3 regions of the Weizmannia sp. FSL W8-0676 genome follow, and region 2 is predicted to be linked to each of the others. Evidence: riboswitches for the same ligand, from Rfam matches in the RefSeq annotation. Region 2 holds a riboswitch; each other region holds the start of a gene.
What was found. Region 2 has a riboswitch for S-adenosylmethionine ahead of NST20_RS02730 (methionine biosynthesis PLP-dependent protein). Riboswitches for the same ligand answer to the same signal wherever they lie in the genome.
Positions count from the first base shown of each region.

Region 1 (3,283 bases), 1.6 Mb from region 2:
CGGCTTTGTCCGTTTTTTCCCAAGGCACATCCAAATCATCGCGGCCGAAATGCCCGTACGCAGCGGTCTGTCTGTAAATCGGGCGGCGCAAGTCGAGCATTTTGATAATGCCGGCCGGGCGCAGGTCAAAATGGGCTTCAACCGCCTCGATCAGCACTTCTTCCGGAACTTTTCCAGTCCCAAACGTATCGATGGAAATGGAAACGGGCTTCGCCACCCCGATCGCATACGCAAGCTGTACCTCACATTTTTCCGCAAGGCCGGCCGCAACAATATTTTTCGCAACATAGCGGGCGGCATAAGCAGCGGAACGGTCCACTTTCGTCGGGTCTTTCCCGGAAAATGCGCCGCCGCCGTGGCGTGCATATCCGCCGTACGTGTCGACAATGATTTTGCGGCCGGTCAGCCCGGCATCCCCTTGAGGGCCGCCGATAACAAAGCGGCCGGTCGGATTAATCAAATACTTTGTATCCGCATCGAGTAAGTCTGCCGGCACAACCGGTTCAATGACGTATTTTTTCATATCCCCCTGAATTTGCCCGGAACTGATGTCAGGATTATGCTGCGTTGAAATGACAATTGTATCAATCCGGGCAGGCTGGTTGTTCTCATCATATTCAACTGTCACCTGTGTCTTCGCATCCGGGCGCAAATACGGGATCACTTCATGTTTGCGGAGTTCAGCAAGACGGCGGGCAAGCTTGTGGGCAAGCGAAATGGGAAGCGGCATCAGCTCTTCTGTCTCATTGCAGGCAAACCCGAACATCAGGCCCTGGTCGCCGGCTCCGATTGCCTCAATCTCTTCATCGCTCATCCCGCCTTCGCGGGCTTCCAAAGCCTGGTTAACGCCGCGCGCAATATCCTCGGACTGTTCGTCAATCGATGTCAAAACAGCGCAGGTTTCCGCATCAAACCCGTATTTCGCGCGCGTATAGCCAATCTCTTTAATGGTCTTGCGCACCACTTTCGGAATATCCACATATGTATTGGTGGAAATTTCCCCCGTGACGAGCACGAGCCCTGTCGTGACGGAAGTTTCGCAGGCAACGCGGGCATTCGGGTCTTTTTCTAAAATGGCATCCAAAATGGCATCGGAAATCTGGTCGCAAATTTTGTCCGGATGGCCTTCCGTCACCGATTCCGATGTGAACAAATGCCGTCCTTTTAACATCCGCTTTTCCTCCTTATATTGTTACATATTGAAAACGGTACTCATACCCTAAACTCGATTCATTTTAAGTACAAAGCCAAAAATAAAAACCTTTCCCATTCATATGAGTGGAAAGGTTTTGACTTCAATCAATCGCGCCTTTCACTCTTATCGTTCAAGGAAACATTCCTTGCTGCAGGTTAGCACCTTTGCCTGGAAGTCAAGCGGCAGCTGCGTTGCGAGCGCATTGCCTGTTCCAGAGGCGGGTTGCTGGGTTTCATCGGGCCCGTCCCTCCACCAGCTCGGGATAAGAGTATCCGTTCAAAGTAAAATCATACGCAATTTAGCAGGCGCTGTCAATGCTTTTTTCACCATTTGCCCTTTTGCCCCCTGCATTTTTCCCGGGAAAAAGTATGTAATAAACGGATGAATATGTTATACTGATATCGTTTAAAGCGAAATAAGTTATTCAAAGGGGCGGTTTATGAAAATGGATCTGATTGGCGCTTCTGACGATTTAAAGTTTTTGTTGTCGGGGGAAAATGTGCGCATGCAGCTTTCCGTGCCGCAATTAATGGAAAAAATTATTGAACGGAAAGAAGCTGTGCTGACAACGGAAGGGGCCATTTCTGCTACAACAGGAAAATACACAGGAAGGTCGCCGAAAGATAAATTTATTGTCGTCGACTCCGAATCAAAAGACCGTGTCGACTGGGGCAAAATCAACCAGCCGGTATCTCCCGGCGTGTTCAACAGGCTCTATGAAAAAATGATCCGGCATTTAAAAGGGAAAGACGAAATTTTTGTGTTTAAAGGTTTTGCGGGTGCCGATCCAAAAAGCCGCCTTCCGATCCAGACCGTGAATGAGTTCGCCTGGCATAATTTATTCGCGCATCAATTGTTTATCCGGCCGGATGCGGAGGAACTCAATCAACACGATGCGCAATTTACCATTCTTTCCGCGCCGCTGTTTAAAGCAGACCCGGCGCTTGACGGCACGAATTCCGAAGCGTTCATCATGATTTCACTTGAACGCCGGATGATTCTGATCGGCGGAACGGAATATGCAGGCGAAATGAAAAAAAGCATTTTTTCCATCATGAATTATTTGCTGCCGCAAAAAGGCATCCTTCCCATGCACTGCTCCGCCAATACCGGGAAAAACGGCGATACGGCCCTGTTTTTCGGCTTGTCCGGGACCGGGAAAACGACACTTTCCGCCGATCCGGAGCGCGCGCTTATAGGGGACGATGAGCACGGCTGGTCCGACAGCGGCGTCTTCAATATTGAAGGCGGATGCTATGCAAAGTGCATCGGGCTTACAGAAGAAAAAGAACCGCAAATTTACCGGGCAATCCGGTTTGGGACCGTACTTGAAAATGTAGTCGTAGATCCGGTGTCCCGTAGGCCGCAATATGGCAACAATGCACTGACGGAAAATACAAGGGCTGCTTACCCGATTGAAAACATCGGCAATATTGCCCGTTCCGGCATGGCCGGCCATCCGTCAACCATTATATTTCTGACGGCTGATGCGTCCGGTGTCCTGCCACCGATCAGCAGGCTGACAAAAGAGCAGGCCATGTACCATTTCTTGAGCGGTTACACTTCCAAACTGGCCGGCACCGAACGCGGCGTCACGCGCCCGGAAGCTGTGTTCTCCACTTGCTTCGGCGCGCCGTTTTTGCCGCTTGAGCCCGCCGTTTATGCGGAAATGCTCGGAGAGAAAATTGGCAGGCACAACGTCCAGGTATTTCTGGTCAATACCGGCTGGACAGGCGGCCCGTACGGAACCGGTTCCCGCATGAAATTAAGCTATACGAGGGCCATGGTCCGGGCTGCGATAAACGGCAAACTGAAAAATGTGGAAACGCGGCAGGATGATATTTTCGGGCTGCACATCCCGGCCCGTATTGAAGGGGTGCCGGAGAAAGTCCTTTATCCGCAAGATACATGGGCGGACAAGCAGGCTTACCGTGAAAAAGCGTTCGAACTTGCAACCCGGTTCAAAGAAAATTTCCGGCAATTTTCATCAGTGCCGGATGATATTGAAAAACTCGGCGGCCCGCTTATTTAAGCATAAGCGGGAGCCCGGCTAAAACCAGGTACTTGCCTGGACGGCGCTGATTCCTT
Region 1 covers NZ_CP151954.1:2,188,198-2,191,480, forward strand. Annotated here, with positions in the region: gene metK (methionine adenosyltransferase) at 1-1,171, opposite strand, end outside; SAM riboswitch class I at 1,316-1,464, opposite strand; gene pckA (phosphoenolpyruvate carboxykinase (ATP)) at 1,641-3,227, shown strand; gene NST20_RS10770 (DNA mismatch repair protein MutT) at 3,246-3,283, opposite strand, start outside.
Region 1: linked by a shared signal. The riboswitch ahead of metK (methionine adenosyltransferase) and the one ahead of NST20_RS02730 (methionine biosynthesis PLP-dependent protein) in region 2 are both predicted to bind S-adenosylmethionine.

Region 2 (3,283 bases):
ACAAGAATGTGGCGCTGTTATTGAAAAATTAAGCATGGGTTCCTATATCGACAAAAGGGTTTCAAAATATTCGCTTGGCATGCAGCAAAGGCTGCTATTTGGGATGTGCTTGATCAGTTCTTGTGATTTGCTATTGATGGACGAGCCGATGAATGGGCTGGACCCATCCAATATTAAACTGATAAGCAAATCCATTAAGCAACTTAGAGATGAAAATAAAATTGTATTTTTTTCTTCCCATATTCTGAACAATGTTGATGAATTATGTGATCGTGTCATCTTTTTAAAGCAAGGAAGAATGGTTTACGAAAGCAGAAAAAATAATCCGGACTTTAATAAATACATCATCATTAAGTTAGAGAATGGGAATGATGCGGATAAAGTTCTTTCCCTATTTAAAGATGAAGAAATTAAAAATGCCACAGCCAATGAAGTATGGGCGGAGATAGATTCGAGTAAAAGCTCCTTTGTGGTAAATCAGGCATTCGAACAAGACATGAAATTTAAATCATTTTTCATAGGGCAAAAAGGCAGCCAACTAATTTATGAGGAAATATACGAAGGTGAAGATAAATGGGGCTAATCAAATTAGAGACATTGCGATTCATTAGAAATAAAAAAAATTTGACTGTTTTTATTGCTGCTATTTTGATTGTTTTCATTTTGTTTGCAATTACTTTCGTGGGAGCAAAGAGAATGGACCCGCTCAATGAATATCAGGATAACAAATCCTCACTGGAAAATGCCATTTCACACATGGAATCAAATCCAAATAAGAGTGAAGCAAAGAAGAAAGCACTTGCGGGTTTGCAGGAGGAGTTACGCCTTCGTACAGAACAAATACAAGCTCATGAAGCAGGGGATTGGAAGCAAGAACTGAAATTGCAGATCGCTTTAGATAAAAAATTAATTGCTGGGATTAATGCCGGAACAATTGTTTTTGGTAATAAAAAAATTGTTCCGCAGACAGAAAAAGCAATACAGCTCAATACCATTCTGCTTAAACAAAATATTCATCCGGTAATAGAGTCGTTCGAAACCCCGGGTATTAACTTTACATATCGTATTCTTTTTTACGTATTCCCGTTCTTAATGCCTCTTCTCATTGCAGTTTTAATTGGTGATATTTCAACAAGAGATAAACAAGGCGGTATTAATCATTTTGTAAATGTTTTGCCAGTGAAGCTCAAGAAAATATTGGATGCGAGAATCTTCACTTCATTTGTTTACAGCCTTGCCATCACGATTGTTATCCTGGTTGTTGCGCTCATTATTGGTAGCATCATAAGCCATTTGGGGAGTTGGAAGTACCCTGTGGCGATCAATTTAAACGGGACAGAAGTATTGTGGATTTCAATTGCCCGGTTTTTGGGCAGATCGCTTTTACTAATCCTATGTCTTCTATTATTTATTTCTGTTTTCACGCAGTTTTTAAATACCTTTATTCGAAATCAATTGCTTCTGATGCTCGTTTTGGTGGCTTGTTTTTGTTTTGAGGAAATGATGAGCGGATTTAAGACAAAGTTGTATGCTGTTATGCATATCATCCCTTTTACATTTGTGGATGTGCCGAATATAGTGAATGGAGAAAGTGCAGCAAAATTCAGGAATGAGTATATCAATACTACAGACGGAGTCATTACGCTTCTCCTTTCATCTTTGCTGTTTTATTTTCTCACCATATGGATTATCCATAAGAAAAACAAAATTTAAAAAAAGCTTGACGAATCCGAAAAAAAGGGATAAATTGAACGTAAGCAATTTTTAGGTTCGTTGTGTAATTTCTTTTGCGGCGTTGATGGCAAATTTCATATTGGTGTTTTCTTATCAAGAGAGGTTGAGGGAATGGCCCGATGAAGCCTCAGCAACCTTCAATGCTTTTACGCGTTGAAAAGGTGCTAAGTCCTGCAAGTTATGGGATCATAACTTGAAAGATAAGAAGATGGTTCATGCACGAAAGGAATGGCCTTCTTCTTATTGGAGAAGGCTTTTTGATTTTAAGTGAGGGAGTGTCCATCATGTATCATACAGAAACAAAACTTGCACAAATCGGAAACCGCAGTGACCGCGTGACAGGTGCGGTGAACCCGCCTGTTTATTTTTCTACCGCTTACCGCCACGAAGGCATTGGGCAGTCAACCGGTTTCGATTATTCCCGTACCGGCAACCCGACGCGCCAGTTGCTTGAAGAAGCGATTGCGGATCTGGAGGGCGGGGACCGCGGGTTTGCGTGCAGTTCCGGCATGGCTGCGATTTTCACTGTTTTATCTTTGTTCCAGGCCGGCGATGAGTGGATTGTGAGTGATGATTTATATGGCGGCACCTACCGCCTGCTGGAGCAGGGATATAAAAAATGGGGGCTTTGTTGTAAGTACGTGAATACGTGCAACCCGGAAAATATTGAACAAGAAATCACCCCGAAAACGAAAGCCATTTTCCTCGAAACGCCGACAAACCCCCTCATGCAGCAGACGGATATCGGCGCAGTGGCTGAAATTGCGAAAAGGCACGGAATCCTGCTGATTGTAGACAATACTTTTTACACCCCGCTTTTGCAGCAGCCGATTAAAGAAGGCGCTGATATTGTAGTCCATAGCGCGACGAAATATCTTGGCGGGCATAACGACGTGCTGGCCGGTCTGATCGTGGCAAAGGGTGCTGAACTTTGCGAGCAGCTTTTTCTGTACCATAACGGTGCCGGCGCCACCCTCAGTCCGTTTGATTCGTGGCTTCTGATGCGCGGCATGAAAACGCTGGCGCTTAGGATGGAAAAACACGAAAAAAATGCAAAAGCTGTGGCGGCCTTTTTAAGCGCGCATCCGGATGTAAAAGATGTGCTATATCCGGGCCGCGGCGGGATGCTTTCTTTCCGTGTAAAAGAAGAATCATGGATTGACCCGTTTTTACGCGGCCTGTCTCTGATTACATTTGCCGAAAGTCTCGGCGGGACGGAAAGTTTTATCACTTACCCGGCTACACAGACGCATGCCGACATTCCGGAAGAAAAACGGATTGCCTCGGGCGTGGACAACTGCCTTTTGCGCTTTTCAGTCGGAATTGAAGATGACCGCGATTTGATTGCAGATATTGAAAAAGCTTTTGCCAACATTCACGAAGGGGTGCAAACACGATGACAAATGAAGATTATTCTTTTCAAACGAGGCTTTTACATAACAGCCACAAAATTGACCAGGTGACCGGTGCGGTGAGTGTGCCGATCCAGCATGCTTCGACATACCACCAGGCGGACATTGATCAGTTCGGCAAATACGATTACAGCCGC
Region 2 covers NZ_CP151954.1:569,836-573,118, forward strand. Annotated here, with positions in the region: gene NST20_RS02720 (ABC transporter ATP-binding protein) at 1-583, shown strand, start outside; gene NST20_RS02725 (ABC transporter permease) at 574-1,713, shown strand; SAM riboswitch class I at 1,822-1,941, shown strand; gene NST20_RS02730 (methionine biosynthesis PLP-dependent protein) at 2,019-3,134, shown strand; gene metC (cystathionine beta-lyase) at 3,131-3,283, shown strand, end outside.

Region 3 (3,283 bases), 1.2 Mb from region 2:
AATGGTGTCCCGCTGTTTTTACATTTTACTTTGGTGAAATATGGATGCATCTGCCATCCGGCGATTCCATTTTTTTGTATATCAATATTTCCTTTTTTCTGCTAAAATAGAATAAATGCTTTAGCACTGAAAAGCGTTTATCTAAAAAAGAAAAGTGAGATTGATAGAAATGGAAAAAAACCAACATCATTTGCAAAAAGGCTTGTCACCAAGGCATGTCCAGTTCATCGCATTGGCCGGGATGATCGGAACCGGCATTTTTAAAGGCAGCTCCGATACCGTCAGCCTTGCCGGCCCGAGTGTTGCCGTTTCTTACCTGATCGGCGGCGCGCTTTTATTCATTGTCATGTCAGCGCTGGGGGAAATGGCGCTTGTCCACCCCGGCCTCAACGTCCAAAATCTGATCCACAAAGCGTTCGGCAGCCGGGTTTCTTTCATTATTGGCTGGCTGTACTGGATCAACTGGGTCATTGTTACAGTCGTGGAACTGCTTGCAGCCGGGAGCTTCCTGCAATTCTGGGTTCCCCACGCGCCATTGTGGCTGCTCAGTTTGCTCTGCGCCGCTTTCATAGTCGGCATCAATTTAACTGAAGTGAAGTACTACGGCGAATTTGAATTTTGGATTGCCGGCATTAAAATCATCACATTGATCGTTTTTATCCTGCTTGGCGCGCTGATTTTATTCGGTTTATTCCCCGGGACATCTTCCATGCTGTCCAACTATACAGCGCACGGCGGGTTTTTCCCGAACGGGCTTCACGGTACGTTCAGCGCTTTTCTGATCGTGATGTTTTCATACGGCGGCGCGGAACTGATCGGCGTTACCGTTTCGGAAACGAAAGACAGCGAAAAAGTGCTGCCGCGTGTCATTAAACAGACCGTTGTCCGCGTCATGCTTTTTTATATTTTGCCCATCCTGATCATTTGCGGCATTATCCCGTGGAACCAGGTTTCTTCCGTGGAAAGCCCGTTTGTGCAGGTGTTCAGCCGCACCGGGATCCCCGCTGCCGCCCATGTGATGAATTTTGTGCTCTTGACGGCCGTTCTTTCTGCCGCCAATTCCGGCATTTATGCCACTTCGCGCACACTGTTCAACATGGCGCAATCCGGAGAAGCGCCGCGCGCCTTTTTAAAAATTTCCCGGAAAGGCGTCCCGCTCACCAGTATTTTGCTGACCTCACTGTTTATTTTAGCCGGCGTGATTCTGGCCTATCTTACGCCGGATGAGGTCATCAGCTATTTGATGACCATCCCGGGATTTACCGTCGTCCTTGTCTGGATCGCCATCTGTGCAGCCGAACTGCGGCTCCGAAAGTCGTATGAAAAATTGCCTTCCTTCCGTGTAAAAGGGTACCCTTTCATGGTCTGGATTGCACTGCTTGCACTGGCAGGCATTTTCCTGTCTTTTTTGCTGGGCGGCGGCAACCCGATTGGTACAAGCATCTGCCTCGCTATTTTAATCGTGCTGGTCGTCCTGTCACTGAAAATCAAAGCAAAGGAATAGGCTTGTGTTGATAAAACCGGTTCCTTTGGACGGGAAGGGGACAGGCACGGGTGGATAGCGCGTATCAAACTGCCAGAATGGGCGGGACCGCTAACCCGGTTGGACTATTGAATAGAAGCAGCCATAATGCCCCCGCGCATCCTAAAACAAGCTTTTTAACACCAATCCGGCGTAAAGAAAAAACTCCCGACACAGCGTAATCTGATGGGGAGTTTTTTCTTTATCCCCCCATTCGTATAAATCCTATAAAAAAACTTGCAATAATTATATTGACTTCCATTTATTTTCTGATAAAATTTTAAACAACAAATCACTTATCAAGAGCGACGGAGGGATCTGGCCCAATGAAGTCCGGCAACCTGCAGCGAGCAGCAAGGTGCCAATTCCAGCAAAATGGGTACCATTTTGAAAGATAAGCGCTTATCCTTTACTCGCTGTCTTTCCGTAAAATGGCGGAAAGATTTTTAATTTCTGCAAGGCCGGCCGTTTGACCCAGGATAGACCCTGATGCGTATAATCCCTCTACATCAGGATGAATCAAATTTATGGATGAAGAAAGCGGGGAACATGAACATGCAAAAATTAATTGTCTTAGCACTTGTCGGCCTTGCCGCACAATTGGTGGATGGATCTCTCGGAATGGGTTACGGGGTGACTTCTACCTCACTCCTCTTGGCTTTCGGAATTGCGCCGGCTGTCGCATCAGCTTCTGTGCATTTGGCGGAGGTTTTTACAACGGCGGCTTCCGGGGTCTCTCATATGAAATTTGGGAATGTCGATAAAGGGATCATTTGGAAACTGGTTGTACCCGGGGCTGTCGGCGCCTTTCTCGGGGCAACCGTTCTCAGCCATCTTCCTGCAAGCACATTAAAACCGTACATTTCTATTTTTCTGATCGCCCTTGGCCTCTATATTCTTATCCGGTTTCTGATCAACGCGCGCGGGGCGTTGAAAGTTAAAAAGAAGACCGGGTCAAACGTATTTTTCATCCCGCTCGGCTTTGTCGCAGGATTTTTTGATGCAACGGGGGGCGGCGGCTGGGGCCCTATCGCCACACCGGCTTTGCTGTCCAGAAATGACATCGAACCGCGGAAAGTGATCGGCTCGGTAGATACAAGTGAATTTGCCGTATCCCTGGCGTCAAGCATCGGTTTCCTTTTATCCCTCGGCGCTATGCAGATTAACTGGATCTGGACGATCGCCCTCATGCTTGGCGGCCTGATCGCCGCACCGATTGCAGCCTATCTGGTTAAAATTTTGCCGGCTCATTTGCTGGCTGTCATTGTCAGCGGCATGATTGTGTTCAGCAACGTGCAAACTTTATTAAAAATGGCCGGCGCCGGAAGCGGGTGGTACGGCGTTACCTATACAGCCATTGTGGCAATATGGGCAATCCTCATTTTCTATACAATCAGAAAACACAAGCGGGCAGTTGCCAGCGCCAGCGTAAGCGTCGCAGAATAAGGAACATGTTCGGGCAAGGGATCCATTGCCCAAATTGTTTTTTTAAAGCCGTTTTTGACAATAAACGGGCTGAGGCGTTTCTATGCGAACGAACAACGCCATTTTTGCTTCCTTTATGCAGATGCCCTCTATGTGAAGGAAAGCGGCCCCGTTTTTCCACCTAAACCAGCCATTCCTTAACCAGGCACCGGCAAAAATGATCCATCACCAATTTTTCAATACCGCACGCCTAAGTGAAGGCAGGCCGCAAACTTCTTTTAGCGGCAAATGCACAGAGGCGCGTTTTGTGATTTTTTTGTGGGCCAAAACATGGCT
Region 3 covers NZ_CP151954.1:2,722,766-2,726,048, forward strand. Annotated here, with positions in the region: gene NST20_RS13465 (amino acid permease) at 170-1,504, shown strand; SAM riboswitch class I at 1,816-1,923, shown strand; gene NST20_RS13470 (sulfite exporter TauE/SafE family protein) at 2,078-2,968, shown strand.
Region 3: linked by a shared signal. The riboswitch ahead of NST20_RS13470 (sulfite exporter TauE/SafE family protein) and the one ahead of NST20_RS02730 (methionine biosynthesis PLP-dependent protein) in region 2 are both predicted to bind S-adenosylmethionine.